3 regions of the Jejuibacter sp. L23 genome follow, and region 1 is predicted to be linked to each of the others. Evidence: predicted binding sites of a transcription regulator. Region 1 holds the regulator's gene; each other region holds the start of a gene.
What was found. Region 1 encodes Fur, which represses iron uptake genes when iron is present. Its sites were predicted from a motif close to ATAATAATGAGAACNACTATCAA; they were not measured.
Positions count from the first base shown of each region.

Region 1 (10,105 bases):
CGGAAGCGGAAGTTCCTGCCGCCTTCGCGAAAATTAATAATCAGTTCGTGGGTATCCTGGTGGGTATCATCTCGGCTGAGCTGTATAACCGCTTCAGCGGCGTGGAGTTGCCGAAAGCGCTGTCGTTCTTTAGCGGTCGCCGTTTGGTGCCGATTCTGACCTCCTTCGTGATGATTGCTGTCGCCTTCGTACTGATGTACGTCTGGCCGGTGATCTTTGGCGGCCTGGTGGAGTTCGGCGAATATATCCAGAAAATGGGTTCCATTGGCGCCGGGGTTTACGCTTTCTTTAACCGTCTGCTGATCCCGGTAGGCCTGCACCATGCGCTGAACTCGGTATTCTGGTTCGATGTCGCGGGTATCAACGATATTCCTAACTTCCTGGGCGGCGCTCAGTCTATCGAGGCGGGTAAAGCGGTTGTGGGTATCACCGGTCGCTATCAGGCGGGCTTCTTCCCGATCATGATGTTCGGTCTGCCTGGTGCGGCGCTGGCGATTTACCAGTGCGCACGCCCCGAAAACAAAGCGAAGGTGATGGGTATCATGATGGCGGGGGCGTTCGCCGCCTTCTTCACCGGTATCACCGAGCCGCTGGAGTTCTCCTTCATGTTCGTTGCGCCGGTACTGTACGTGATTCACGCCGCACTGACCGGTATCTCTGTTTTCATCGCCGCCAGCATGCACTGGATTGCCGGTTTCGGTTTCAGCGCCGGTCTGGTGGATATGGTGCTCTCTTCGCGTAACCCGCTGGCCACGCAGTGGTACATGCTGATTCCGCAGGGCCTGGTGTTCTTCGTTATTTACTATCTGGTGTTCCGCTTCACCATCACCAAATTTAACCTGATGACGCCGGGGCGCGAGCTGGCCGTGGCCGGTAGCGAAGCCGATGGTCAGGACACCAATGTCAGCGGCGGTGAGAAGCAGGACGTCGCCGAACTGGCTCGTCAGTACATCGCAGCGGTAGGGGGTTCCGATAACCTGACCGGTATCGATGCCTGTATCACTCGCCTGCGTCTGTCGGTGAAAGATTCTGCGGTGGTGGATGACGCACTGGCTAAGCGCCTTGGCGCCAGCGGCGTGATTCGCCTGAACAAGACCAGCGTACAGATCATCGTTGGCTTTGTAGCTGAGAAGATCGCCAACGCCATGAAGACCACGGGACCGGTTGCAGCCTCACAGTCTGACGCAGCTCAGTCGGCGCCTGCCGCACAGGCCAGGCCTCAGGCGGTGCGCAACGACCTGCCGACGCTGTTGACCCTGGTGGCGCCGGTTAGCGGCGAACTGGTGGCGCTGGACGAGGTGCCGGACGAAGCCTTCGCCAGCAAAGCGGTAGGCGACGGCGTAGCGATTAAGCCCAGCGATAAGACGGTCGTGGCTCCGGCGGCAGGCACCGTGGTGAAAATCTTTAATACCAACCACGCTTTCTGCCTGGAGACCGATGACGGCGCTGAGATTGTGGTGCACATGGGTATCGATACCGTGGCGCTGGCAGGTAAAGGCTTTAAGCGTCTGGTAGAAGAGGGGGCCTCTGTTGCTGCCGGTCAGCCGGTGCTGGAGATGGATCTTGACTTCCTGAACGCCAATGCGCGCTCGATGATTAGCCCGGTGGTCTGCAGCAACATCGACGACTACAGCGGTCTGGTGGTGAAAGCGACCGGTACTCTGGTGGCTGGCGAAACCCCGCTGTACGAGATTAAAGCGAAGAAATAACGTCTGTCGGACGATATCTCTGAGAGCGGCCGGGTGAGAACCCGGCCGTTTTTTTATTCCCGCGCCAAAGCTGTGCGAATTTCTGTAACTAAGGGTTGTGTCCGGCGACGGCTTGTAAGATCATTCCACGTTAACCGAGTTAAAAACGCTTTGAGGTATTAAGAGATGAGTGAGGCTGAAGCCCGCCCAACTAACTTTATTCGCCAGATTATTGATGAGGATCTGGCCAGCGGCAAACACACCACCATTTGCACGCGTTTCCCTCCTGAGCCGAACGGCTATCTGCATATCGGCCATGCGAAATCCATCTGCCTGAACTTCGGCATCGCTCAGGATTACCAGGGCACCTGCAATCTGCGCTTCGACGACACTAACCCGGTTAAAGAAGATATCGAGTATGTGGACTCCATTAAGCAGGATGTCGAGTGGCTGGGCTTTCACTGGGCGGGTGACGTGCGTTACTCCTCTGACTATTTCGACCAGCTGTACCACTACGCCATCGAACTGATCAACAAAGGCCTGGCTTTCGTTGATGAACTGACGCCGGAGCAAATTCGTGAATACCGCGGCACTCTGACCGAGCCGGGCAAGAACAGCCCGTATCGCGATCGCAGCGTGGAAGAGAACCTGGCGCTGTTTGAAAAGATGCGTGCCGGTGAATTCGCCGAGGGCACCGCCTGCCTGCGTGCGAAGATCGATATGGCATCGCCGTTTATGGTGATGCGCGATCCGGTGCTGTACCGCATTAAATTTGCCGATCATCACCAGACCGGCAATAAGTGGTGCATCTACCCGATGTATGATTTCACCCACTGCATTTCCGATGCGCTGGAAGGGATCACCCATTCGCTGTGTACCCTGGAATTCCAGGATAACCGCCGCCTGTATGACTGGGTGCTGGACAATATCACCATTCCGGCTCATCCGCGTCAGTACGAGTTTTCGCGCCTGAATCTGGAATACGCCATTATGTCCAAGCGTAAACTCAATCTGCTGGTGACCGAGAAGATAGTGGAAGGCTGGAACGATCCGCGTATGCCGACCATTTCCGGTCTGCGTCGCCGTGGCTACACTGCGGCCTCTATCCGCGAATTCTGCAAACGTATCGGCGTGACCAAGCAGGACAACACCGTTGAGATGGCGTCGCTGGAAGCCTGCATTCGCGAAGATCTGAATGAGAATGCGCCGCGTGCGATGGCGGTTATCGATCCGGTTAAGCTTATCATCACCAACTACCCGCAGGGGCAGAGCGAGATGGTGACCATGCCGAATCATCCGAACCGTCCGGAGATGGGTAACCGCGAGGTGCCTTTCAGCGGTGAAATCTGGATCGATCGCGCTGACTTCCGTGAAGAAGCGAACAAGCAGTATAAGCGTCTGGTGCTGGGCAAAGAGGTACGTCTGCGTAACGCCTATGTGATCAAAGCCGAAGAGGTGGAAAAAGACGCCGATGGCAATATCACCGCGATTCGCTGTAGCTACGATGCTGATACCCTGAGCAAAGATCCGGCCGATGGCCGCAAGGTGAAAGGGGTGATTCACTGGGTCAGCGCCGCTCACGCATTGCCCATTGAAATCCGCCTCTATGACCGTCTGTTCAGCGTGGCGAACCCGGGCTCGGCGGAGGATTTCCTTTCTACCGTTAACCCAGAATCGCTGGTGGTGAAGCAGGGCTACGGCGAGCAGAGCCTGAAGGCGGCACAGCCGGAAAATGCGTACCAGTTCGAACGTGAAGGCTACTTCTGTCTTGATGGGCTGACCAGCAGCGCCGATAAGCCGGTATTTAACCGCACCGTTGGACTGCGTGATACCTGGGCGAAAATGGGCGGCTAATATTGCGCGCCTGAATCGCCATAAGTAAAACCCCGGCCTCTGCGCCGGGGTTTTATTCTCTATACAAAAAACCGGAGAGCGATCTCCGGTTTTTTTTGGCTGTGGCGTAGACTCGCTTACTTCTTGCTGGCCTCATGGGCGCCATCGTCTTCCCGACAGTCTCCTTCAGCGCAGTGGCCGTACAGGTAGAGGCTGTGGTTGGTCAGGCGGATATTGTGCCGGGTGGCGATCTCGCGCTGACGAGTTTCAATAGAATCATCGCTGAATTCAATCACCTTGCCGCAATCCAGGCAGATAAGGTGATCGTGATGATGCTGCTGCGTCAGCTCAAAAACAGACTTTCCGCCTTCGAAGTTGTGACGGGTGACAATGCCTGCATCGTCGAACTGGTTCAGCACGCGGTAAACCGTGGCCAGACCAATCTCTTCACCCATATCGATCAGTCGCTTGTACAAGTCTTCCGCACTGACATGGTGATTTTCAGGCTCCTGTAACACTTCCAGGATTTTTAACCGGGGAAGCGTGACTTTCAGGCCGGCCTTCTTTAATGCGGTATTGTTGTCAGTCATGCGGAATATGTCCTGTTGCTTAATGACTTAGCTCCTCTGGAGCACTGCATAGAATTCATGAAAAAGATGAATGCGTCTCATTATAGAACCGTGAAGGGTAAATGAAAACCGCGTTCAACCTGCAAAAATGTGAATAAAAAAGTGGGAAAAATTATGCCAGATACGGCACCGATGCCCAATTTACCGGGCTTATTGTACAACTTAGTGGGGCAAAGTTAAGGAAATGTATCAATTATTACTATCGGTTATATCTATTAATGCGGCGCAGATCGCGCCGCAACAACTTATCATCAGGCGTTGATGATTTCATCAAGATGCAGCTCTTCAGAGATCTGCTTAACCCATTTCTCAACGCGCTCGTTGGTCAGCTCCGGCTGACGGTCTTCATCGATAGCCAGACCCAGGAAGTGGTCATCATCGGCCAGCCCTTTCGACGCTTCGAAGTGGTAACTTTCGGTCGGCCAGTGACCCACGATGGTGGCGCCGTTCGGTTCGATAATATCGCGAATGGTACCCAGCGCGTCGCAGAAGTATTCCGCATAGTCTTCCTGATCGCCGCAGCCAAACAGCGCAACCAGCTTACCGTTGAAGTCTACCTCTTCCAGCGTGGGGAAGAAGTCGTCCCAGTCACACTGTGCTTCACCGTAGTACCAGGTCGGGATACCAAGCAGCAGAATATCGAAGCCTTCCAGGTCTTCTTTGCTGCTTTTAGCAATATCATGCACCTCAGCAACTTCTTTACCGAGCTGTTTCTGAATCATTTTTGCGATATTTTCGGTATTGCCGGTGTCGCTGCCGAAAAAAATGCCTACGATTGCCATGAGTAAAGTAACCTCTTGAATCTAAAAAAGTATGGTGGCTGCGTAATGCCCACGGATAGGGCAATCATAGCAGAAGCCCTTCGAGTGCGGAAACCGCTATTCGCCGCAGGGTGCACAGTATGCAACATACCTGACGGCGTAAGGGGCGGTCTTAGCCCCGGAGCTGGGCGAGCTGGCTCAGCAGAATCTCTTCGATAAGCTCGCTGCGGCTGATGTTACGCGCATCGGCGAGCTCATTGAGCGCATCCACCGCCTCGGCATTGAGTTTGAGCTCAACGCGCTTCAGGCCGCGGACTTTGTCACGTTTGAGCTGATTGCGCTTGTTGATGCGCAGTTGCTCGTCACGCGACAGCGGATTGGTTTTGGGTCGACCCGGGCGGCGCTCGTTCGCAAAGAGATCGAGCGTCGTGCGGTCCGTTTGTTCTTTTGCCATGATTTGCTGCTGCTGGACAGGGAAAAGGCTACGGGAGCGGATTTTTACAGCGCGCCATCATACATTAGTGCCATCCGGTGCGCCAACGCCTGGAGCGTATCTGGCGACCGGACGATGGGTTTTTAATCAGAAGTAAGGAAGCGATCAATGGCCCGCAGTACCGCCTGGGGTTTTTCCGCGTGGACCCAGTGTCCGGCACCGGCGATGACGTGCGCGCGGGCCTGGGGGAACTGTGCGGCAATCTCCGCCTGTGAGGAAGCCTGAATATAAGGTGAATCGCCGCCGCGGATAAACAGCGCCGGGTGCGGCCAGGGGGGCGTGGGCTCCCAACCGGTGATATTGTCGTACTGATCCCAGAGCACCGGCACATTGAAGCGCCACTCGCCGCTGGCGAAGGATTTCAGCAGGAACTGGATAACGCCTTCTTCCTCGATGTGTTCGCGCATTATCGCCGCGGCATCGTGGCGGCGGGTAACGCCACTGTCGGTCACTGCGCGCACAGCGGCGAAGATGGCATCATGGCGGCGCACCGGGTAGGCCACCGGTGCAATATCAATCATCACCAGTTGTTCGATGCGCTCCGGAGCCAGGGCGCTCAGCGCCATCGACACTTTACCGCCCATGGAGTGGCCGATCAGCGTCACTTTATCAAGCTGACAGTCGTCCAGAGTATCCAGCACGTCCTGCGCCATTTCCCTGTACGTCATGCTATCGCTTCGCGGGGAGAGACCGTGATTGCGCAGATCGAGCTGCAGCACCGTGCGATCTTGCACCAGAGAGCGTCCCAGCACCCCAAGATTGTCCAGGCTGCCGAACAGGCCGTGAATCAGGACGACGGGCGCATGGTCGTCCCTGGATTGTGCAGTTTGCAGGCGGGTATTGAGTTTCATCGCAAAGTTCTTTTTTTGAGTTCGTCTGGTTAGGGTATCATGTTCGGCATTCTGCCGTGCGGTGGCAATTTCCGGTTAATTCCGACTTTTGCCGCTATCCTGGTTTGACGCTATCCGCTGTTGAGATTTGTCTTTATAATCCCAACGACTTGTATTCAGAAAGATATTGCACTGGATTAAGATGAAAACGATTGAAGTTGATGACGAGCTGTATCGCTATATTGCCAGCCACACCCTGCACATTGGCGAGAGCGCGTCCGACATTTTGCGGCGTATGTTGAAAGTTTCCGCCGCCCTGCCTGCACAGACCACTTCAGCAAAACCCCAGGCGCCTGTGGCCAGCGTCAGCGCGGAGCCGAAACCGATGGTGAAAGGCACCCGCGAGCGCGTACGCGCGGTGCGTGAACTGCTGCTCTCTGATGAGTATGCCGAGCAGAAGAAGGCCGTTAATCGTTTTATGCTGGTACTCTCCACGCTCTATTCTCTGGATGCCGCCGCCTTTGTCGAAGCGACAGAATCCCTGCACGGTCGCACCCGCGTTTACTTCGCGACTGATGAGCGCACCCTGCTTAAGAGCGGCAACCAGACCAAGCCGAAAGCGGTTCCCGGCACGCCGTACTGGGTGATTACCAATACCAATACAGGCCGCAAATGCAGCATGATTGAACATATTATGCAGAGCATGCAGTTCCCCGCGGAGCTGATCGAGAAAGTTTGCGGCACCATCTAACTCTGATGTCAGAAGGATCAGGACAATGGCTAACCATGAACGCGCAGGGCAACCTGCACAGCAGAGCGATCTGATTAATGTCGCGCAGTTGACGGCGCAGTACTACGTGCTGAAGCCGGAAACGGGCAATCCTGAACATGCGGTTAAATTTGGCACTTCCGGCCACCGCGGCAGCGCTGCCCGTCACAGTTTCAACGAGCCGCACATTCTGGCCATTGCCCAGGCGATAGCGGAAAACCGTGCCGCTAACGGCATTACCGGCCCCTGCTATGTGGGCAAAGATACTCATGCGCTCTCTGAACCGGCGTTTATCTCGGTTCTGGAAGTGCTGAGCGCCAACGGCGTCGAGGTCATTGTTCAGCAGGATAACGGCTTTACGCCGACGCCTGCGGTGTCTAACGCCATTCTGGAGCACAATAAGAAGGCGGGCTCTCAGGCGGACGGCATTGTGATCACGCCGTCTCACAACCCGCCGGAAGATGGCGGTATCAAGTATAATCCGCCCAACGGCGGCCCGGCCGATACCAACGTCACGAAGGTTATCGAAGATCGCGCCAACCAGCTTCTGGCTGAAGGGTTAAAGTCCGTGAAGCGCCAGTCTCTTGATCAGGCCTGGGCCAGCGGTCAGGTGCGCGAGCTGGATCTGGTACAGCCGTTTATCGAAGGTCTGGCGACCATCGTAGATATGGATGCCATCCGTAAAGCAGGCCTGAAGCTGGGTGTCGATCCTCTGGGCGGCTCTGGTATTGAATACTGGAAGCGCATCGCCGAACACTATCAACTTGATCTCACCATCGTGAACGATCAGGTGGATCAGACCTTCCGCTTTATGCACCTTGATAAAGACGGCGCTATCCGTATGGACTGCTCTTCGGAGTGCGCCATGGCGGGGCTGCTGGCGCTTCGCGATAAGTTCGACCTGGCTTTCGCCAACGATCCCGACTATGACCGTCACGGCATTGTCACGCCGGTCGGCCTGATGAATCCTAACCACTATCTGGCCGTGGCCATCAACTACCTGTTCCGCCACCGTCCGCAGTGGGGCAACGAAGTGGCCGTTGGTAAGACGCTGGTTTCCTCGGCGATGATCGACCGGGTGGTCGACGACCTGGGTCGCAAGCTGGTGGAAGTGCCGGTCGGTTTTAAGTGGTTCGTGGACGGTCTGCACGACGGCAGTTTCGGCTTTGGTGGTGAAGAGAGCGCCGGGGCATCGTTCCTGCGCTTCGATGGCACGCCGTGGTCCACCGATAAAGACGGTATCATCATGTGTCTGCTGGCGGCGGAAATTACCGCCGTCACCGGTAAAAACCCGCAGCAGCACTATGACGAACTGGCGGCTCGCTTCGGCGCCCCGAGCTATAACCGTATACAGGCTTCGGCCACCTCAGCACAGAAAGCGGCGCTGTCGAAGTTGTCTCCGGAAATGGTGAGCGCCAGTACCCTGGCGGGTGACCCTATTACCGCGCGTTTAACCGCGGCGCCGGGTAACGGAGCCTCCATCGGTGGTCTGAAAGTGATGACCGATAACGGCTGGTTTGCCGCTCGCCCGTCCGGTACCGAGGATGCCTACAAGATTTACTGTGAAAGCTTCCAGGGCGCGGAGCATCGTCAGCAGATTGAAAAAGAGGCTGTAGAGATCGTCAGCCAGGTGCTGAAAGACGCTAAATAATCGCTGTCTGTCTCACAAAAAATCCATCTGCCTGGCAGGTGGATTTTTTTTGTCCGCAAATCGCTCAAAAGGTACCGTCAGTTCCATCCCGGAGTGGTATTTTCTGGGGCCAGGAATAATCCCAAGGCGTTTTCTCAAGGAGAGATAAGATGCTGAACTTACGTAGCCCCGCCCCCCAACGTATTGTGGTGCTTGGTGGGGGAACCGCTGGCTGGTTCGCGGCCATTGCCCTGCGCAGGCTGTTTAGCCCGAAGGTGGACATTCAGGTCATTGAATCCTCTTCGATCGGCATTGTCGGCGTGGGGGAAGGCGGATTACTTAATTTCATCAACGCCCTGCAACGCTACCAGATTGATATCGATGAGTTCGTTCGCGAAACCGGTGCTGCATGGAAGTGGGGATTCAGCTATGAAGGCTGGCGAACCGGCGGCGAAGACGACCGCTTTTATCACCTGTTCGCCTCCCAGGAGACGCCGGTTTCACGCTGGAGCGAGCGCGGTTTCTATCCCTGCCTTTCGGCCATGATCGGTCAGAACATCCCGCTGGAAAGCTATCTGGCGGCCAGCCCGCTGATTAAAGCCAATACGCCCCAGGACCAGGCTAGTGCGCTACTGAAAGCCAACGGTGGGGATATTGTTCCTTCCTTCCACTTCGACAGCTACAAACTGGCGACCTACCTGAAAAAGGTGGCGCTGTCGCGTGGGGTGATGCATCTGGATACGGTGGTGGAAGAGGTGGTTTTCGACCAGCAGGGCCATGCCCGTATGCTGCGCTGCGCCGATAATCGCACTATAGACGTTGATTTCCTGATCGACGCCAGCGGCCTGTCGCGCAAGGTGTTGGGCAAGAGCATGGGCGGCAAGTGGCACTCGTTCAGCGACTACCTGCTGATGGATTCCGCCATTCCCTTTTATATGCCGCATCCCCATGAAAACCCGATGCTGGTGACCCGGGCTATCACCATGGATGCAGGCTGGATGTGGCAGATCCCGCTGATCGACAGGGTGGGGGCTGGCTATGTCTTTAGCAGCAAGCATATCTCCGAACAGCAGGCAATTGCCGAGATCGAACAGCGGCTGGGCTATGCCATCACGCCCCATAAAACTCTGTGTTTCGATCCCGGCTGCTTTGAAGAGGTGTGGGTCGGCAACGTCATGGCATTGGGTCTGTCCAGCGGTTTTGTCGAGCCGCTGGAAGCCACTTCTATTGGTCAGATGCTGGAGCAGTTGTACAGCTTTGAGCGGGTACTGGTGCACAGCCAGGGGATTATTTCTGATAAAACGATCCGCGAATTTAACCAGGCTAACTTCCAGTCCTGGCTGGGGATTCGCGACTTCCTGCGGATGCACTACGACAACACCCGTCGCGACACGCCGCTGTGGCAGGCGGTATCTGAGTCGCCTTATCCGGAAAGCTATCGCGCGCTGCGTGAGTGCTGGCAGGAGCGCACG
Region 1 is NZ_CP138199.1:1,674,917-1,685,021, forward strand. Features, by position in the region: gene nagE (N-acetylglucosamine-specific PTS transporter subunit IIBC) at 1-1,709, shown strand, start outside; gene glnS (glutamine--tRNA ligase) at 1,875-3,542, shown strand; gene fur (ferric iron uptake transcriptional regulator) at 3,659-4,111, opposite strand; gene fldA (flavodoxin FldA) at 4,402-4,932, opposite strand; gene ybfE (LexA regulated protein) at 5,084-5,365, opposite strand; gene ybfF (esterase) at 5,488-6,255, opposite strand; gene seqA (replication initiation negative regulator SeqA) at 6,437-6,985, shown strand; gene pgm (phosphoglucomutase (alpha-D-glucose-1,6-bisphosphate-dependent)) at 7,011-8,654, shown strand; gene SCU88_RS07695 (tryptophan 7-halogenase) at 8,804-10,105, shown strand, end outside.

Region 2 (10,105 bases), 2.4 Mb from region 1:
TTGGCGGCCCGACTGCCAATATGTATATGCTGGGATGCAAGTCGCCACGGGCCGAGGAGACCTGCCGCCGTCTCTCCTGCGTTTATCCGGATATCTGTCGGCACATGGATACCGATCATCAACCGACTATCGATCTGTACCGCCGCGCCCGGGCGCTTAAGGGGGTCAAAAAGATCCTGATCGCCTCCGGGGTGCGCTACGATCTGGCGGTAGAAGATCCGCGCTATATTAAAGAGCTGGTGACCCACCATGTGGGAGGCTACCTGAAGATCGCACCGGAACATACCGAATCGGGGCCGCTGTCGAAGATGATGAAGCCGGGTATGGGCAGCTATCACCGTTTTCGTGACCTGTTCGATAAATATTCGCGCGAGGCCGGAAAAGAGCAGTATCTGATCCCCTATTTTATTTCGGCCCACCCCGGCACCCGGGATGAAGATATGGTGAATCTGGCGCTGTGGCTGAAGGAACACCGCTTCCGTCTGGATCAGGTGCAGAACTTCTATCCATCGCCGCTGGCCAATGCCACCACGATGTATCACACCGGTAAAAACCCGCTGACCAAAGTAGGCTATAAGAGCGAAGAGGTGGTGGTGCCGCGCGGCGATCGCCAGCGTCGTCTGCATAAGGCGCTGCTGCGCTACCACGATCCTGCCAACTGGGCGCTGATTCGCAGCGCGCTGGAAGCGATGGGTAAAAAACATCTGATAGGCGCCCGCCCGGGCTGCCTGGTTCCGGCCCCCACGGTAGATGAACTGCGCAACGCTCAGCGTAAGGCGCCACGCGGTCAGGCGGCGCTGACCCGCCATACGCCAATGAACAAACAGCATCGCAAGCCGAAACCGCGCGCCCGCTAATTCGTGAGGAGGCCGAATGAGTAAGACACTGATCCTGGAAGGCAGTCGGATTCACGATATCGGCAGCTTCTACGACCAGATTAACGGCCTGTTTATGGCGGATGAGAGCTGGCAGCTTGGGCCGAGCCTGGATGCCCTGAACGATTTGCTGTACGGCGGTTTCGGCGTCCTGCAGGGCAATGAACCGCTAACGCTGATATGGCGGGATATAGCGCAGAGCAGGGCGGCCCTGGGGCGTGACGCCACCCGTCGTTACTACCAGGATAAACTGGCCCAGCCGCAGCGTTATCATCAGGCGCGTATCAGGCAGGAGCTGGCCTTACTGGAGCGTGGCGAAGGTCCGACTTACTTCGATATCATCCTGGAAATTATCGCTGACCATCCCAACATCACGCTGGTTCCGGCCTGAGTGGTAAAAGCCCGGCGGGAAGCCGGGCCGTGAGGGTTACTGGACGCTAAAGGTATCGGGATCCGGGCCCAGTCGCTTGCCGCTATCGAGCTGTGCGATATCGCCCAGTTCGTCTTTATCCAGCCGGAAGTCCCAGACGTCGAAGTTATCGGCGATGCGCGACGGCGTGACCGATTTGGGAATCACCACCAGCCCGTTATCCAGGTGCCAGCGAATCACAATCTGTGCCGGCGACTTACCGTACTTTTTCGCAAGATCGATAATGACCTTCTTGTCGAAGACTCCTTCGCCGCCCTGAGCCAGCGGACTCCAGGATTCGGTCTGAATATTGTGCGTGGCGTTCCAGGTGTTCAGCTCGCGCTGCTGGAACAGAGGATGCAGCTCAATCTGGTTGATGACCGGCAGTATTCCGGTCTCTTCTTTCAGCCGCTGCAGATGCGGGATATTAAAGTTGCAGACGCCAATGCTTTTCACCAGGCCCTGTTTTTGCAGGTCGATCATGCCTTTCCAGGCGCTGACGTAATGGTCTTTTGCCGGAACCGGCCAGTGCATCAGATACAGATCGAGATAGTCGAGCTGTAACTTTTCCAGACTCGTCTCCAGCGCCTGTTTGGGATCCTGCTGGTCGGCGTTCCACAGTTTGGTGGTGATGAACAGTTCATCACGCGCTACGTCAGCGCTCTTCAGAGCTTGCCCCACGCCTTCCTCGTTGTGATAGGCGGCAGCGGTATCGATGGAGCGATAGCCGACCTCCAGCGCCTTATGTATGGCCGTGATTACCTCGTCGTTGCTCGCTTTCCATACGCCGAGCCCCAACTGCGGCATCAGATTCCCGTCCTTTAGTTTGATTAGGGTTGGATTTGCCATCTGTTCCTCCTGTAAGCATCGGAGCCGGAAGGTGTCCGGCGGCAGGATTTCCCCTCACCCCGGCCCTCTCCCGAAGGGAGAGGGCCGGGGTGAGGGGAAACATACCTGCCTGATTATTAATTCTGGACCAAATACCCAAAAACGAAAGTATCTTAACGGGCCGCCTCATAGATACGGCGGCTGACATCCAGGGTGATATCGCCATGCTCGCCAAGCCCGGTCATACCGTGTTCTTCCAGCTTCGCCAGCAGTGCCGGGATGCTGCTACCGTCCAGATCGTAGTCGCGCATCCGGGTTGGAACGCCCATCCGCTCGAAGAAGTCGCGGGTGGCGGCGATAGCGGCATCAATACGCTGTTCGTCGCTACCTTCGCGGATATTCCAGACTCGCTCTGCATACTGCAGCAGTTTGGCGTGCTTGCTGTCGCGTTTTTCATTCAGCAGCGACGGCAATACGACAGCCAGAGTCTGGGCGTGATCCAGCCCGTGCATGGCGGTCAGTTCGTGGCCCAGCATATGGGTGGCCCAGTCCTGGGGAACCCCGGCGCCGATCAGACCGTTCAGCGCCATGGTGGCGCCCCACATCAGGTTGGCGCGTACATCGTAGTTTTCCGGCTCGTCAAGCGCGCGTGGGCCTTCTTCGACCAGAGTCTGCAGAATACCTTCGGCGAAGCGATCCTGGATTTTGGCGTTCACAGGCCAGGTCAGATACTGCTCCACGGTGTGAACGAAGGCATCCACCACGCCGTTGGCAACCTGGCGCGGCGGAAGAGTATAAGTGTAGACCGGATCGAGCACAGCGAAGCGTGGTTGTACATGCGGTGACTTAAAGGCCTGCTTATCTCCAGTCGTGCGCCGTGAAATAACCGCCCCCTGGTTGGATTCAGAGCCGGTGGCTGGCAGCGTCAGAACGGAACCCAGCGCAATGGCGCTGTGGATCTCACTGCCAGAGTTTTCCAGAATCTGCCACGGATCGACATTTTCCGGATAGCGAGCCGCGGCAGCGATAAATTTAGTGCCGTCCAGCACCGAACCACCGCCCACCGCCAGCAGGAAGTCGATCTTTTGCTGGCGGACCTGATCCACGGCTTTCATCAGCGTCTCATAGGTTGGGTTCGGTTCAATACCGCTAAACTCATGGACTTCCATCCCTGTCAGCGCATCGTACACCTGATCGAGCACGCCGTTCTTCTTCACGCTGCCGCCGCCGTAGGTAATCAGCACCCGGGCGTCGGCCGGAATCTGTTCGCGCAGGTCGGCAATAGCGCCTTTGCCGAACAGGATGCGGGTCGGGGTATGAAGGTTAAAATTATTCATGGGTGAACTCCGTCTGGTTCAAAAAGGGTATGGCATTATTCTGCGACGACGGGCCCCCGAGCCTCAATGCTCATTCCTGCCTTTGTCTTGCCTGTTTCTCCATAATTGTGGAGAAAGTGTCTGGAGTTATGCACAATGGCTATCGAGAATGAACGGCGGTAAAGGGGGGATGGCAATGGCGCATATGGCAATCTGTCAGCAACTGACGGAAAGAATTAATAGACTGAAACAAAATGAAAAAATAACTGAAGATAGCGTGCCAGGGCTTTCGCTGATGTACGGTACTGCGCCGCATCCCAGGGCGCCGGTCGTGTATCAGCCCGGTATCATTTTTCTCTTTTCCGGACATAAAACAGGCTATCTCAATGGTAGGGTGTTTCAGTACAGCGCCAGCGACTACCTGCTGCTAACAGTGCCGCTGCCGTTTGAATGTGAAACTCAGGCCACGCCGGAACAGCCCCTGGCGGGAATGCGTATCAACGTGGATATTGCCCAGCTCCAGGAGTTGTTGATCGAGATTGGCGAAGACACGGCTTTCCAGCCACGGCCGGTAGTTAGCGGTATTAATCCGACCCCGCTCACTGAAGATATTCTCTGCGCCGCGGAGCGACTGCTGGACGTGCTGGAAAATCCTCTGCAGGCCCGGGTTCTGGGGCGCCAGATTATCCGTGAAATCCTGTTCTACGTGCTGACTGGCCCCAGCGGCGGGGCGCTGATCCAACTTTCCAGCCGTCAGAGCCATTTCAGTCTGATTGGTCGGGTACTGCGGCGGATAGAAACCCACTATATGGAAAGTTTGAGCGTCGATCAGATGGCGGCAGAGGCCAATATGAGCATCTCGGCGTTTCACCACAACTTTAAGGCGGTAACCAGCACGTCGCCGCTTCAGTATCTGAAGAGCTGGCGATTGCATAAGGCGCGAATGTTGATGTTGCACGATGGCGTGAAGGCCAGCGCGGCGGCAATACAGGTGGGCTATGAAAGTCCTTCCCAGTTCAGTCGTGAATTTAAGCGCTATTTTGGCGCCACGCCGCAGCGGGAAGTGGAAAAGATGCGCAGCATGCCGCCGCTGCCGGAAGGCGAAGCGACGGCAGGCAGAGGCCGTCAGGAACGGGCGTAGCGTTTTTTCAGAACCACCGCCAGAGCGCTGACCAGGCCTGCGACCAGCAGTACCACCGGTAGTACCATCAGGAAGGTCATCACCTGCTCTTCATGGCGCTGTACGAAGGGCACCAGACCCAGCGCATAACCGAAACTGGTGACAGACACCACCCACAGCAGGCCGCTCAGCCAGTTAAAAAGCTGGAAACGGCGGTTCGGCAGACCAGAAAGCCCCGCCAGGGTTGGCAACAGAGTACGGACGAAAGCCAGAAAACGACCCGCCAACAGCGCCAGCAGCCCGTGCCTGTCAAACATTCGGGTGGCGCGCTGGTGGTAGTGCAGGGGTAATTGTTCCAGCCAGCTCTGGACGAGGCGGGTATTCCCCAGCCAGCGCCCCTGAAGATAGCTCAGCCAGCAGCCCAGGCTGGCGGCAATGGTCAGCAACACAATCGTAGGAATAAAGCCCATGACGCCCTGGCTTATCAGGGCGCCCGCCAGAATCAGCAGGCTATCTCCCGGCAGGAAGGAAGCGGGCAGCAGACCGTTTTCCAGAAACAGCGTGACAAACATGACGAAATAAACGAAACCCACCACGTGGGGATCCGCGAGCGCGGTGAAGTCATGTTGCCAGAGCGCGGCGACGATATTCTCTATAACGGTCATGGGTGTTCCTGTGGAAAGAGCGAACTGCGTATCGGGGGCTATTGTAACCGGAAAAACCCCGGGAGCGGTGGCCCTGGGGCAATAAAATGCAGAAACTTTGACCCAGAGTGTTCATCACCGCGTCCACCGCCGGAAACCTTACGCGATACGGGCGAATCCCGCTGCTAAATCCGCAATTAAATCTTCAACGTTTTCTAAACCGATGTGTAATCTGACCAGAGTTCCGTTGAAGTCTGGCTGACCACCCGGGCGAATAGCTGCCAGTTCTTCCGGCTGATTGGCGAGAATCAGCGATTCAAAACCGCCCCAGGAGTAGGCCATTGAAAAGTGCTGGAAGTGGTCGAGGAACTGCGCCATGGCGGCATCATCGAGCCGCTTGTTCAGTACGAAGGAGAACAGGCCGCTACAGCCCAGGAAGTCGCGTTTCCAGAACTCATGGCCCGGGCTTTGCGGCAGGGCAGGGTGGTTCACCCGCGCCACCAGGGGCTGTTCGGCCAGCCACTGCGCCACGGTGATGCTGCTCTCCTGATGCTGGCGCAGGCGCACCGCCAGGGTACGCAGACCGCGACTGGTAACGTAGGCGGTATCGGCATCCACCATCTGACCCATCAGATAGGCGTTTTCCCGCAGTTGCTCCCAACAGCGCTCGTTCGCTACCGCCGTACCGATCATGGCATCCGAATGGCCCACCAGATATTTGGTCCCGGCCTGAATCGATATATCGATTCCGAACTCCAGCGCCTTAAACAGCACCCCGGCGGACCAGGTATTGTCGATCATAATGATAGCGTCCGGCGCTTTGCTGCGTACGGCGCGTACAATCGCGGGGATGTCCTGCACTTCCATGGTGATAGAGCCAGGGGATTCCAGGAAGACGATGCGGGTGTTGGGCTGGACCAGATCGGCGATGTTTTCCCCTACCATGGGATCAAACCAACTGGTAGTCACCCCCAGCTTCGCCAGAATTCGGGTACACAGATCCTGAGTGGGCTCATAGGCACTGTTGGTCACCAGAATATGGTCGCCCTGTTCCACAAAGGCGAGAACCGTATTGGCTACCGCCGCTGCGCCGCAGGGAAACAGCGCGCAGCCTGCGCCCCCTTCCAGCTCGCACATCGCTTCCTGGAGCGAAAAGTGGGTCAGGGTGCCGCGACGGCCATAGAACAGTTCGCCGCTGGCCCGGCCTTTGGTGGCGCGTTTTTTCTCTTCGACGCTGTCGAAAACCAGCGACGATGCGCGCTGAATCACGCTGTTGACCGAGCCCTGGGTATAGCGTTTACGCCGACCGGCATGCACCAGGGTAGTTTCGATATGCTGCTTTGTCATTGTCATCCCCATCTTTACGTCTGGATGTCCAAAATAAGCCACTGGGCCTCTTAGCGCAATGGGCAAGAAGGCGAAAGGGTGAACGCCTCTCTTTTTTTACTGCGTAAACGCAAGGAAAATGAGGACAAAGTGCGTCAGCATGTAAATACTAATGAGAACGACTATCAATTCGAAGCCGTTTTGGTATTATTACGAACAGTTTTTCTCTAAATTTCGTCCTGGAGAGTTAGTGTGACAGAGAATTTGATGCAGACGGATCTCTCCGTCATGGGTATGTATCATCATGCCGATATCGTTGTGAAGATAGTGATGATCGGCCTGATTCTGGCGTCAGTGGTCACCTGGGCCATCTTCTTTAGCAAGGGTGTGACCATGCTGAAGCAGAAGAGCCGCCTTAAGCGTGAACAGCAGGCTCTGGATGGGGTTCGTTCACTGGAAGAAGCGAATGAAAAATCGGCTTCTTTCGGAAACGGCAGTCTCTCTGCTCTGCTGCTTCAGGAAGCGCAGAATGAACTCGAACTCTCCGCGGGCAGTGAAGATAACGAAGGGATTAAAGAGCGTACCGGCTTTCGTCTGGAACGTCGCGTGGCTTCCGTTGGCCGCCTGATGGGGCGCGGCAATGGCTACCTTGCCACTATCGGCGCTATCTCTCCGTTTGTCGGGCTGTTCGGTACTGTATGGGGAATCATGAACAGCTTCATCGGTATCGCCCAGACCCAGACCACCAACCTGGCCGTCGTGGCACCGGGTATCGCGGAAGCGCTGCTGGCTACGGCCATTGGCCTGGTGGCGGCGATTCCGGCGGTGGTTATCTACAACATCTTCGCCCGCGTCATCGGTGGTTTTAAAGCCTCTCTGGGTGACGTGGCGGCGCAGGTTCTGCTGCTGCAAAGCCGTGACCTTGACCTGGAGGCCACCGCGGCAAATCGTCCGGTACAATCCGCCCGTAAACTGCGTGTAGGTTGATGCGCTATGGCGATGCACTTTAATGAAAACGTCGATAACGACGGCGAAATGCACGATATCAACGTCACGCCCTTTATCGACGTGATGCTGGTGTTGTTGATTATCTTTATGGTGGCGGCGCCCCTGGCGACGGTGGACGTGAAAGTTAACCTGCCAGCGTCCAGCAGCAAGCCGGCGCCGCGCCCGGAAAAACCGGTTTATCTGTCGGTGAAGGCGGACAACAGCATGTTCCTTGGCGATGATGCGGTCACCAAAGAGAATATGGTCAACGCGCTGAACGCCATGACGCAAGGTAAGAAGGACACCACCGTGTTCTTCCGCGCCGATAAGACCGTGAACTATGAAACCATGATGGATGTAATGGACACACTGCGCCAGGCAGGCTATCTCAAGATTGGTCTGGTGGGACAGGAAGTTTCCCATAAGTAGCGGTTTTTTTAGCGTTAAAACGGTAAACCCCGGCACTGAATGTCGGGGTTTTTTTATGAGCTTCAGACTTTAAGAGCACGTGCTTTGACAGCGCCGCCCCGTCATCACAGAATAGCGCTACAGGTCATGGGGAGCGGGCTATGAAGGATGAAAGACATCAGCGGATACTGGCGTTGCTCGGCCAGCACAACTGGGTAGCCACCGATGTTCTGGCATGCGCCCTGGCGGTAAGCCAGGAGACGCTGCGCCGCGATCTGCGCGAACTTCAACGTCAGGGAAAGATTCTGCGCAGCCATGGGCGGGCGCGTAGCCTGATGGCAGGGACATCCTATGCCGATCCGTTTCGCGCTCGCCAGAAGAGCCACCACGCCCGCAAAGCGGATATCGCCCGTCAGGCGCTACCCTGGATCGTCGAAGGTATCACCCTGGCGCTGGATGCCAGCACGACCAGTTGGTATCTGGCGCGCCAGCTCCCCGATCTGCCCCTCAGGGTATTCACTAACAGTTTGCGTATTTGCCAGGCGCTGGAACGGCGATCGCATATCCAACTGTTGCACAGCGGCGGCTGGCTCGATCGCGACAGCGCCTGCTATGAGAATCCGGCCCTGTTGGCGCTGTTGCGCCACATAGAAATCGATCTGTTTATCTTCTCCTGCCAGGGGGTGGATGCCGCGGGAGATATCTGGGACGTTCAGGGCTGGAATGCGCGTTTTAAACAACTGCTGCTAAGCCGTGCGGAGCAGTCGCTACTGCTGATGGATGGCAGCAAACGCGGTCGTACCGGTGAGGAGTGTATTGGCTCGCTGAGCGAGGTGACAGCGCTTATCGATGATAAAAACCGTGCACCGTAAACATCCGTAAGCCCGCTTTTACGCCGCGTTGGCTACGCTATACTGGCGGCTCCTTTTTTACTCAGCAGGACGTTTATGGAGCGCTTTTTTGAGAATGCGATGTACGCCACTCGCTGGCTGCTGGCACCGGTCTACTTTGGTCTGTCGCTGGCGTTGATCGCTCTGACGGTTAAGTTCTTTCAGGAGATCATCCACGTCATTCCCAACCTTTTTACCATCGCCGAATCGGATCTGATTCTGCTGCTGCTGTCGCTGGTGGATATGACGCTGGTGGGGGGGCTACTGGTGATGGTGATGTTCTCTGGCTACGAAAACTTTGTCTCTCGTCTGGATATTAACAGCAACAAAGAGAAGTTGAACTGGCTGGGAAAAATGGATGCCACATCACTGAAAAATAAAGTGGCGGCCTCGATTGTGGCTATCTCCTCAATTCATCTGCTACGCGTCTTTATGGACGCGAAGAACGTTCCGGATAATAAGCTGATGTGGTACGTGATTATCCACCTCACCTTTGTGCTCTCTGCTTTTGTCATGGGTTATCTGGACAAACTTACCCGTGGGGATCATTAACCGCGTAACAGGCCCGGCGGCTTGCCGGGCCTGCCGGGATCATTTATCTGAAGATGCCTGCCACAGATTCAGTTCTCCGTCGCTGACGTGAGCATCGATGGCCTTCAGCTCTTCCTCGCTAAAGCGCAGGTTGTCCAGCGCCTTCACGTTCTCTTCCAACTGCTCAGTGCGGCTGGCGCCAATCAGTACCGAGGTGACGCGATTATCCTTGAGCAGCCAGCTCAGGGCCATCTGAGCCATGCTCTGACCGCGAGCCTGGGCCATATCATTAAGGAGACGCAGGCTGTTAAGATTGCGTTCACTAAGCATATTTTCCGTCAGACCGCGGGCTTTTTTACCTTCGTGCTGCATGCGCGATCCGGCCGGAATACCGTTCAGGTATTTCCCGGTCAGCAGACCCTGAGCCAGCGGCGTAAAGGCGATACAGCCCATCCCGTTTTCCTCCAGGGTATCGAGCAGGCCACTGCTGTCCACCCAGCGATTCAGCAGGTTATAAGAGGGCTGATGGATCAGCAGCGGAATGCCCTGTTCGCGCAGCAGGCGCGCCATCTCAGCGCTACGCTCCGGCGAATAGGAGGAGATCCCGACATAGAGCGCTTTACCGCTCTTCACCGCGTGAGCAAGGGCGCCAGCGGTCTCTTCCATTGGGGTGTTTTCGTCCACCCGGTGCGAATAGAAGATATCCACGTAATCAAGCCCCATACGCTGCAGGCCCTGATCGAGGCTTGCCAGCAGATACTTGCGCGAGCC
Region 2 is NZ_CP138199.1:4,520,141-4,530,245, reverse strand. Features, by position in the region: gene SCU88_RS21550 (YgiQ family radical SAM protein) at 1-857, shown strand, start outside; gene SCU88_RS21545 (barstar family protein) at 874-1,266, shown strand; gene dkgA (2,5-didehydrogluconate reductase DkgA) at 1,303-2,133, opposite strand; gene yqhD (alcohol dehydrogenase) at 2,286-3,449, opposite strand; gene SCU88_RS21530 (AraC family transcriptional regulator N-terminal domain-containing protein) at 3,625-4,569, shown strand; gene SCU88_RS21525 (VTT domain-containing protein) at 4,554-5,213, opposite strand; gene metC (cystathionine beta-lyase) at 5,352-6,539, opposite strand; gene exbB (tol-pal system-associated acyl-CoA thioesterase) at 6,771-7,505, shown strand; gene exbD (TonB system transport protein ExbD) at 7,512-7,934, shown strand; gene fucR (L-fucose operon activator) at 8,075-8,785, shown strand; gene SCU88_RS21500 (TIGR00645 family protein) at 8,861-9,355, shown strand; gene mgrA (L-glyceraldehyde 3-phosphate reductase) at 9,395-10,105, opposite strand, start outside.
Region 2: exbB (tol-pal system-associated acyl-CoA thioesterase) is a predicted target of Fur. The motif match lies at 6,685-6,707, and genes of this name have one in related genera.

Region 3 (10,105 bases), 2.1 Mb from region 1:
GATCATGGTGCTGGTGCTGCCGTTCTGATAGCGCTTGCCGTCCACCTCCAGCCACATCTTCAGGTTATGAGGATCCGGCACCTCATCGGTTGTGACCAGCCACGGGCCAATGGGGCCGAAAGTGTCGCAGCCCTTGCCTTTATCCCAGGTGCCGCCGCGCTCGATCTGGTATTCGCGCTCGGAGACATCGTTCACCACGCAGTACCCCGCCACGTAATCCATCGCCTCCTGTTCGCTGATGTAGCTGGCGGCACGGCCGATCACCACCCCAAGCTCCACTTCCCAGTCGGTCTTCTCTGAACCGCGTGGGATCAGCACATTGTCATAAGGGCCCACCACCGCGCTGGTCCACTTGTTAAATACCACTGGCTCCTTCGGAATCTCAGCGCCGGTCTCTGCCGCATGGTCGGCGTAGTTCAGGCCGATACAGATAAATTTGCCGATATTGCCCACACAGGCACCGATGCGCGGCTGCCCCGGCACGTGGGGCAGCGCCTCGATATCCAGACTCTTCAGATGCTCCAGGCTTTTTGCCGATAGCGCAGGACCTGCCACATCCGGGATATACCCGGAAAGATCGCGAATCAGCCCCGCTTTATCCAGTACCCCCGGACGCTCCTGGCCCGGCTCTCCATAACGCAGTAATTTCATGTGGTTCCCCAATTTTTGAAGGTATACAGGCGTCAGTTGCTCCAGCCGCCATCAATAATCTGTGTGGTGCCGGTGGTATAGCCGCTTGCGTCAGAGGCCAGATAGAGCGCCAGTTGCGCAATTTCTTCAGACTTACCGATGCGGCCAATGGGCTGGCGGGCCACAAAGGCCTGGTACACTTCCTCCACGCTTTTGCCCTGGGCCTGAGCCTGGCTGGCAATGCGATCGCGTAGCGATGGCGACTCCACGGTGCCCGGGCAAATGGCGTTACAGCGAACTCCCCGGGTGATGTAGTCCGCCGCCACCGAACGGGTCAGACCGATGACCGCCGCTTTACTGGCGCCATAGGCAAAACGGTTAGCCACCCCTTTGATGCTGGAGGCCACCGATGACATATTGATAATGGAGCCGCCGCCGCGCTCGAGCATGGCGGGCAGAAAGGCGCGAATGGTGTGGAACATCGCCGTCACGTTAAGATCCATGGCGAAACGCCACTCCTCTTCGCGACACTCAAGAATCGAGCCGTTGTGCACCACTCCGGCGCAGTTGAACAGTACATCCACCGGCCCCAGCCTTTGAGCTGCCGCCGCGACCGCAGCACCGTCAGTCACATTCAGGGTAACGGCCTGAATACCGGCGATCGCCTCCAGAGACGCGGGATTCAGATCGCAACCAATCACTTCGGCACCGGCCTCCACGAATAGTCTGGCGGTGCTATAGCCAATCCCCTGTCCGGCGCCGGTTATCAGCGCTCGCTTACCTGCTAAATCCATAGTGACTCCTTCGCTACTTCGGTCTAATGGTCAGGCCTTTAGCCGCCGACGGCACCATGACAAAACCGGAGTAACGGGTTATTGTGTGTACAGTTATGGGTTATTCAGATCTCAAAACAGCGTTTCGGATTAACTATTTTTTTACACCCAGATAACGATTACTCAAGTTTCCTGATTGTTTTTTGTGCACTCAGTCACTTCAAACTGGTAAGAAAAGGTAACCCATGCCGATCACCCGACTTGAAAACCCAAGGATATACAGACAGATAGCCGATCAACTGCACAAGCTCATCGAGAATGGCGAGTTTCCTCCCGGTAGCCGCCTGCCGCCAGAGCGCGAACTGGCGCGTCAGCTTCAGGTGAGCCGGGCTTCGGTGCGTGAAGCGCTGATTGCGCTGGAAGTGATAGGACTGGTGGATGTGAAGGTCGGTAACGGGGTGATTGTGAAGGCGCAGACGCCGGACGCCCGCCAGGAGCCGGTAATGACTCAGGCCGGGCGCGATCAGTGGGGCGACGTGGATAACGAACTGGGTATCAGTCTGGATTTGAACGCCGAACTGCCGCCGTTTTCGCTACTGCAAACCCGACTGCTGATTGAACCGGAAACCGCAGCGCTGGCGGCGCGCCACGCAAGCCATGAGGAGCTGGCGGGGATCCGCAGCGCCTGGGAACAGAACTGCCGCGATAACCGCGCGGGCTCGGTCACTCATCCCGGGGATCGCCTGTTTCATATTCGCATCGCCCGGGCCAGCGGTAATCCCACGCTGGCCTTTATCATCAGCCATTTGCTGGGCCACCGCTACGGCAGTATGTTCCGTATGCTGCAGCGCCATTACACGCCGCAGGATATGCCGCACCGCTCGGAACTGGAGCACCGCGCCATTCTGGAAGCGCTGGAAGCCCGGGACGTACGCGCAGCGCGCCAGGCGATGAAGGCGCACCTGACGCAGGTCATCGCCATTTTCAGCCGCGGAGCGGTCTGAAGCCGGTATCATCCAACGCGGCATCGCCCTTCGGATACTCAATGGCATTGATAAACCAGAGTTTTTCACCTTCCGGTGTCTGGACCACAAACTCTTCGTCCACCTGCTTTTTCAGCAGCGCCCGGGCCATAGGCGAATCAATGGAGATATAGTCTTTGCGCTCGCTGTAGATCTCCTCCGGGCCGACAATGCGAAACTTCTTCACATCCCCTGCTTCGTTTTCAATTTCCACCCACGCGCCAAAGAAAACGCGCCCTTCCTGCTGCGGCGAATAATCGACGATTGAAAGCACCGGTAGCAGCTTCCTCAGAAAGCGCACCCGACGATCGATCTGGCGCAGCAGTCGCTTGTTATAGGTGTAGTCGGCATTTTCCGAGCGGTCACCCAGACTCGCAGCCCAGGAGACGATTTTAGTGATCTCCGGGCGTTTCTCGTTCCACAGGTAATCGTGCTCTTGTTTCAGCTTGTTATACCCTTCCCGGGTAATCAGTTTGGTGCCCACAGCCATATTCCCGAATTCAAACGCTGACATAAATCATAACAGCAATATCCACATGCGAGGAACTGTCTGATTCCCCGCTGCCCGGCCGCTGCGACTGGCATTTTTCGCCGTCAGTCCGTATAACTGTCCCCTGACTTTTGGTACTCACAAGATGAAATTTTAGCCATGATGAATGATTCGCTCTGTCGCATTATCGCCGGTGAGCTGCAGGCCCGGGCCGAACAGGTAGAAGCCGCGGTTCGTCTGCTGGATGAAGGGAACACCGTGCCGTTTATCGCACGTTATCGTAAGGAGGTCACCGGCGGGCTGGACGATACCCAGTTGCGCCAACTGGAGACCCGTCTGGGCTACCTGCGCGAGCTGTCCGATCGCCGCCAGGCGATTCTGAAATCCATCGATGAGCAGGGCAAGCTGACCAGTGAACTGGCCACGGCCATTAATGGCACCCTGAGCAAAACCGAACTGGAAGATCTCTACCTTCCCTATAAGCCCAGGCGCCGTACCCGTGGGCAGATCGCCATCGAAGCCGGTCTGGAGCCGCTGGCGGACAGCCTGTGGAACACGCCTTCCCTCACCCCGGAACAGGAAGCGGAAAGCTATATCGATGCCGATAAAGGGGTCGCCGATGCGAAAGCCGCCCTGGACGGCGCTCGCTACATTCTGATGGAGCGCTTCGCAGAAGACGCGGCCCTGCTGGCTAAAGTGCGTGACTACCTGTGGAAGAACGCCGATCTGGTAGCAAGTGTCGTGAGCGGCAAGGAAGAAGAAGGAGCCAAGTTTCGCGACTATTTCGACCATCATGAACCCATCGCCAAAGTGCCTTCCCACCGCGCTCTGGCAATGTTCCGCGGTCGTAACGAAGGCGTACTGCAACTTTCCCTGAACCCCGATCCGCAGTTCGACGAGCCGCCGAAAGAGAGTCACGGCGAACAGATTATTATCGACCACCTGGGCCTGCGTCTGAACAACGCTCCGGCGGATAGCTGGCGCCGTGCGGTAGTGAGCTGGACCTGGCGTATTAAGGTGCTGATGCACCTGGAAACTGAGCTGATGGGCACGGTGCGCGAACGCGCCGAAGACGAGGCTATCAACGTTTTCGCCCGTAATCTGCATGACCTGCTGATGGCGGCCCCAGCCGGGCTGCGCGCCACTATGGGCCTCGATCCCGGTCTACGCACCGGCGTTAAGGTCGCAGTGGTGGACGCCACCGGTAAGCTGGTCGCCACCGACACGATTTACCCCCACACCGGTCAGGCGGCCAAAGCGGCGACCGTAGTAGCCGCGCTCTGCGAAAAATACAACGTTGAGCTGGTGGCGATCGGTAACGGTACGGCTTCCCGCGAGACCGAGCGTTTCTACCTGGACGTTCAGAAGCAGTTCCCCAAAGTGACCGCCCAGAAGGTGATCGTTAGCGAGGCTGGGGCGTCGGTTTATTCCGCTTCCGAGCTGGCGGCGCTGGAATTCCCGGATCTCGACGTGTCGCTGCGCGGCGCGGTCTCTATCGCCCGCCGCCTTCAGGATCCGCTGGCAGAGCTGGTGAAGATCGATCCTAAATCCATCGGGGTGGGCCAGTATCAGCACGATGTCAGCCAGAGCCAGCTTGCGAAGAAGCTGGACGCGGTGGTGGAAGACTGCGTAAACGCCGTTGGCGTTGACCTGAACACCGCTTCGGTCCCTCTGCTGACCCGGGTAGCGGGTCTGACGCGCATGATGGCGCAAAATATCGTGGCCTGGCGCGACGAAAACGGCCAGTTCAGCAACCGCCAGCAGTTACTGAAGGTAAGCCGTCTGGGGCCGAAGGCCTTTGAACAGTGCGCTGGCTTCCTGCGTATTAACCACGGCGATAACCCACTGGATGCCTCCACCGTTCACCCGGAAGCCTACCCGGTGGTGGAACGCATTCTGGCGGCGACTGAGCAGGCGTTGCGCGATCTGATGGGCAACGGCAGCGCCCTGCGTAATCTGAAGGCCGTGGACTTTACCGACGACAAATTCGGGGTGCCGACCGTCAGCGATATCATCAAAGAGTTGGAAAAACCGGGCCGCGATCCGCGCCCCGAGTTTAAGACCGCCAAATTCGCCGACGGCGTGGAAACCATGAACGATCTGCTGCCCGGCATGGTGCTGGAAGGGGCGGTCACTAACGTCACCAACTTCGGCGCCTTCGTGGATATCGGCGTTCATCAGGACGGCCTGGTCCATATCTCTTCATTGTCCGACAGCTTCGTTGACGATCCCCACAAAGTAGTGAAAGCGGGCGATATCGTGAAGGTGAAGGTGCTGGATGTGGATATGGCGCGTAAGCGTATCGCGCTGACCATGCGGCTGGATGAACAACCCGGCGATACCGGTAGCCGCCGTTCCGCTTCCGGCAACGCCGGTAACGGCAATGGCCGCGATCGTAGCCGTCCGGCGGGTAAACCCCGGCGGGCAGAAAGCACGCCTGCGGGTAACAGCGCCATGAGCGATGCTCTGGCGGCCGCCTTCGGCAAGAAGCGCTAACCCAGAAAGCCGCCGGTGCCCTGCACCGGCGGCCTCTTTCCGCGCCAACATAAAAGTAACATTGGCCCATTTTCTAAAACCTTCTTACCGACAGATAACTTTATTAACCCTTCGTTATCCCGCCCCGAGCGCTAAATTTGTTTACGCTCAAAAAAAACGCATTTAACCCCCTTCTTCAGATTGAAGATAAAAATTGTTCTCATTATCATTGCCTCATACTTTTTCAGGTTTTTTCCTGGTCGCCTGCGGTGGCCAGGTTTTTTGCCGATCGGTCTCGTTCACAGGGGATTCTATGCATATGCACGCGAACAGTTCGTGGAAAATTACCGGATTTTCCCGGGAAATCAGTCCGGCCTGGCGTCAGAAGCTGCTCTCTCTCGGGATGCTGCCTGGCTCTTCATTCCGGGTCGTGCGGGTGGCGCCTTTCGGCGATCCGGTACAGATAGAAACGCGCCGTATCAGCCTGGTACTACGTAAGAAAGACCTGGCGCTACTCTCCCTGGAAGCGCTCGCCTGACCGGACTGGCGCCTGGAGCTTCAGGCGCCGCGAACCACTTTCACGTTGCGATACTACAAATGAAAAAACTCACTATCGGTCTTATTGGCAACCCTAACTCCGGCAAAACCACGCTGTTCAATCAGTTGACCGGTTCCCGCCAGCGGGTCGGCAACTGGTCTGGCGTAACTGTCGAACGTAAAGAGGGGCAGTTCACCACCACCGACCATGCGGTCACACTGGTGGATCTGCCCGGCACCTACTCCCTGACCACTATCTCTTCCCAGACCTCTCTCGATGAGCAGATCGCCTGCCACTACATTCTGAGCAACGACGCCGATATGCTGATAAACGTAGTGGATGCCTCGAACCTGGAGCGTAACCTCTATCTGACGCTGCAGTTGCTGGAGCTGGGCATTCCCTGCGTGGTAGCGCTGAACATGCTGGATATTGCCGAAAAGCAGCAGATCCGTATCGATATCGACGCCCTTTCCGCCCGTCTGGGCTGCCCGGTAGTACCGCTGGTCTCCACCCGCGCCCGGGGTATCGACGGTCTGAAACTGGCTGTTGACCGCCATCGCGGTAATACCGCCATCGAGCTGGTGCACTATCCTCAGCCGCTGCTGGCGGAAGCCGAACAGCTTGCCGAGCGGATGCCAGCCACCCAACCCCACAGCGAACGGCGCTGGCTGGCGCTACAAATGCTGGAAGGCGATATTTATAGCCGCCATCTGGCGGGCAGCGTTGCCGGGGATCTCGACGGCGCCCTGGCGCGGCTGAGCACCCAAATTGAGGATCCGGCATTGAGCATTGCCGATGCCCGCTATCAGAGCATCGCCGCAATATGCGATGAGGTCAGCAACAGCCTGACCGCCGCGCCTAATCGTCTGACCGTGGCGCTGGACAAAATCGTGCTCAGCCGTCTGCTGGGGCTGCCGGTGTTTCTGCTGGTGATGTACCTGATGTTCCTGCTGGCGATCAATATCGGCGGCGCCCTTCAGCCCATCTTTGACGGCGGTTCGGTAGCAATCTTTATTCACGGTACCCGCTGGCTGGGAGATGCGTTGCACTTCCCGGAATGGCTGACCATCTTCCTGGCCCAGGGGGTGGGCGGCGGTATCAACACCGTGCTACCGCTGGTGCCGCAGATTGGCATGATGTACCTGTTCCTCTCCTTCCTGGAAGACTCCGGCTATATGGCACGCGCCGCCTTCGTTATGGACCGCCTGATGCAGGCGCTGGGGCTGCCTGGTAAATCTTTCGTGCCGCTGATCGTCGGCTTCGGCTGTAATGTGCCGTCGGTCATGGGGGCCCGTACCCTGGATGCGCCGCGCGAACGTCTGATGACCATTATGATGGCGCCCTTTATGTCCTGCGGCGCCCGTCTGGCGATTTTCGCCGTCTTCGCCTCCGCCTTCTTCGGTAAGCAGGGCGCCACGGTGGTCTTTTCGCTCTATCTGCTGGGGATTGTGATGGCGATCGTCACCGGGCTGGTGCTGAAATATACGCTGATGCGCGGCGAAGCGACTCCCTTTGTGATGGAGCTTCCGGTTTATCACGTTCCCCATATGAAGAGCCTGCTGCTGCAAACCTGGCAGCGCCTGAAAGGCTTCGTGCTGCGGGCCGGTAAGGTGATTGTCATCGTCAGTATCTTTATCGGTGCTCTGAACAGCTTTTCGTTCAGCGGCAAGACAGTCGATAGCATTAACGACTCCGCGCTCGCTTCGGTGAGTAAAGTGCTGACGCCACTGCTGGCGCCGATCGGCGTTCATCAGGATAACTGGCAGGCCACCGTCGGGCTGTTTACCGGCGCCATGGCAAAAGAGGTGGTGGTCGGCACCCTGAACACCCTGTATACCGCCGAGGATATGCACGAAGACGAATTCGATCCCGCCACCTTTAGCCTGAGCGACGAACTGAAAGGCGCGGTTGATGACACCTGGCAGAGCCTGAAAGAGACCTTCAGCCTGAGCGTGTTGGCTAACCCCATCGAAGCCAGCAAGGGTGACGGCGAGATGGCCAGCGGCGCCATGGGTGTGATGAGCAGTAAGTTCGGCAGCGATGCCGCCGCCTACAGCTATCTGATTTTCGTGCTGCTCTACATCCCCTGTATCTCGGTAATGGGGGCTATCGCCCGCGAATCGAGCCGTGGCTGGATGACCTTTTCGGTACTGTGGGGGCTGAACATCGGCTACTCGCTGGCGACCCTCTACTATCAGTGCGCCACCTTTAGCGAACATCCACGCTACAGTACGACAGCCATTGCCGTGGTGGTGCTGTTTAACCTGGCGCTACTCGTGACGCTGCGGCGGATGCGTAGCCGGGTGGACGTCAACCTGCTGGCGCCAGCCAGGAAACCGGACGGCTGTCGGTCCCACGCTGGCGACTGCCACTAAGGAGACCAGGCTACCTATGGCTACCCTGACTCAGGTTCGGGATTTGCTGGCGCTGCGCGGGCGGATGGAAGCGCGTCAGATTAGCGAGACGCTGGGCGCCCCACTGCCGCTGGTCACCGCCATGCTGGAGCGGCTGGAAGCCATGGGCAGAACGGTGCGGGTGCCCGATGAAGCCGATGGCTGCCTTTCCGGCAGCTGCCGCAGTTGCCCGGAAGGCCAGCGCTGCCTGACGGAGCGCTGGATGCTGAAGGTCTGAAGAGACGAGCACCCGCATTTCAGAACATACCGGAGCGCTGTCGTACTTCCTGCCTATGATGTGGCTTAAGCCTGACGAATAGCTTTTGCCGTTTGCTGCAGCAGTATCCATGCCTCATAGCGCCGAACATGCAGTTCTGATACATCGCTGGAAGGTTCATAGCGAGTATCAGCCACAACCATGTTCGCCATGGCATCACCCACACTGGGTGCTAATCCACCAGCCACTGTGCCAAGAATAGCGGCTCCCAGTAACACAGGCTCCTGAGAGCGGGTAGAAAGTACTGGTAAGCCACAGGCATCCGCCAGCAGTTGCCGCACCAGTGGGTGCTGCCCGGCGCCTCCGCTGATGACGATATTTTCCGTTTTGATGCCCCGCTCACTCTGAACGCCGAGTATCTGTCGCAGACCGTAACCGATACCGCAGATCCCTGCGATATAGAGTGATATCAGGCTTTTTAGATCCTGCTCCATACCCAGTCCAACAATAACGGCACGCGCGTCTGGATCGGCAAACGGCGCCCGATTTCCCAGAAATTCCGGCACGATATGTAAACCGTTCGCCAGCTCGACAGCGTATGAAGCATCGGATACGGCTTCCAGCGCTCTGTCCGCTAGCCAGACAGGCAGAGAAACACCGGTAAGTTTCGCCCGTTCTCTGGCCTCCAGGGCTGCGGGATGGAGTGCCAGCAATCGGTCTATCGCTGCGCCAGCGGCACTTTGTCCCCCCTCGTTCAGCCACAACCCCGGGACCATTGCCGAATAGTAAGGCCCCCAGACGCCCGGCACGAATACCGGCTCACGGGTTGAGGTCATGGTGCAGGATGAGGTGCCAAAGACGTATCCAAGGCTGCGAGTGGCTCCCCCACTCACCCCCACGGTGCCAATACCGCCCGCATGCGCATCAATCAGACCAGCCGCAACCGGTGTACCCACCGGTAGCCCCATCGCGGTTGCGGCTTCCTCTGTTAATCCCTGCCCGCAAGGTGTGCCTGGTTCGACAATACGCTGGCCGATACGCGCAAAATCGTCATCCGCCAGATCGTGCAGACCAATGGCGCGGAAATAATCCGGATCCCAACGTTGCTCATGCGCAAGGTAGGTCCATTTACAGGTGACGGTGCAAACGGAACGAGCGAGATCCCCGGTAGCGCGCCACGTCAGAAAATCGGCCAGATCAAAAAATTGCCAGGCGCCGTTATATATTTCAGGGCGCTGCTCTTTCAGCCAGGCTAGCTTGGGCGTTTCCATTTCCGGTGAGATACGCCCTCCGACATAGCGAAGCACCGGATGTTGTGTGGCATTAATACGTTCGGCCTGAGCCGTCGCCCGATGATCCATCCAGACAATAATATTGCGTTCAGGATCTTCACTCTCACCCACCGGCAGCGGCTCTCCCCCTGCTCCCAGCACAACCAGGGAACAGGTTGCGTCAAACCCCATCCCCGCAATCGCTAATGGCGATACGCCGGAGGTAACTACCGCCTCCCGGACGCAGTGGCAAACCGCCAGCCAAATCTCCCGGCTGGACTGTTCCGCCCGATCGC
Region 3 is NZ_CP138199.1:4,843,422-4,853,526, forward strand. Features, by position in the region: gene SCU88_RS23185 (fumarylacetoacetate hydrolase family protein) at 1-651, opposite strand, end outside; gene SCU88_RS23190 (SDR family oxidoreductase) at 684-1,424, opposite strand; gene SCU88_RS23195 (FadR/GntR family transcriptional regulator) at 1,649-2,407, shown strand; gene greB (transcription elongation factor GreB) at 2,388-2,909, opposite strand; gene SCU88_RS23205 (Tex family protein) at 3,075-5,411, shown strand; gene feoA (ferrous iron transporter A) at 5,704-5,928, shown strand; gene feoB (Fe(2+) transporter permease subunit FeoB) at 5,988-8,303, shown strand; gene feoC ([Fe-S]-dependent transcriptional repressor FeoC) at 8,320-8,559, shown strand; gene SCU88_RS23225 (FGGY-family carbohydrate kinase) at 8,625-10,105, opposite strand, start outside.
Region 3: feoA (ferrous iron transporter A) is a predicted target of Fur. The motif match lies at 5,598-5,620, and genes of this name have one in related genera.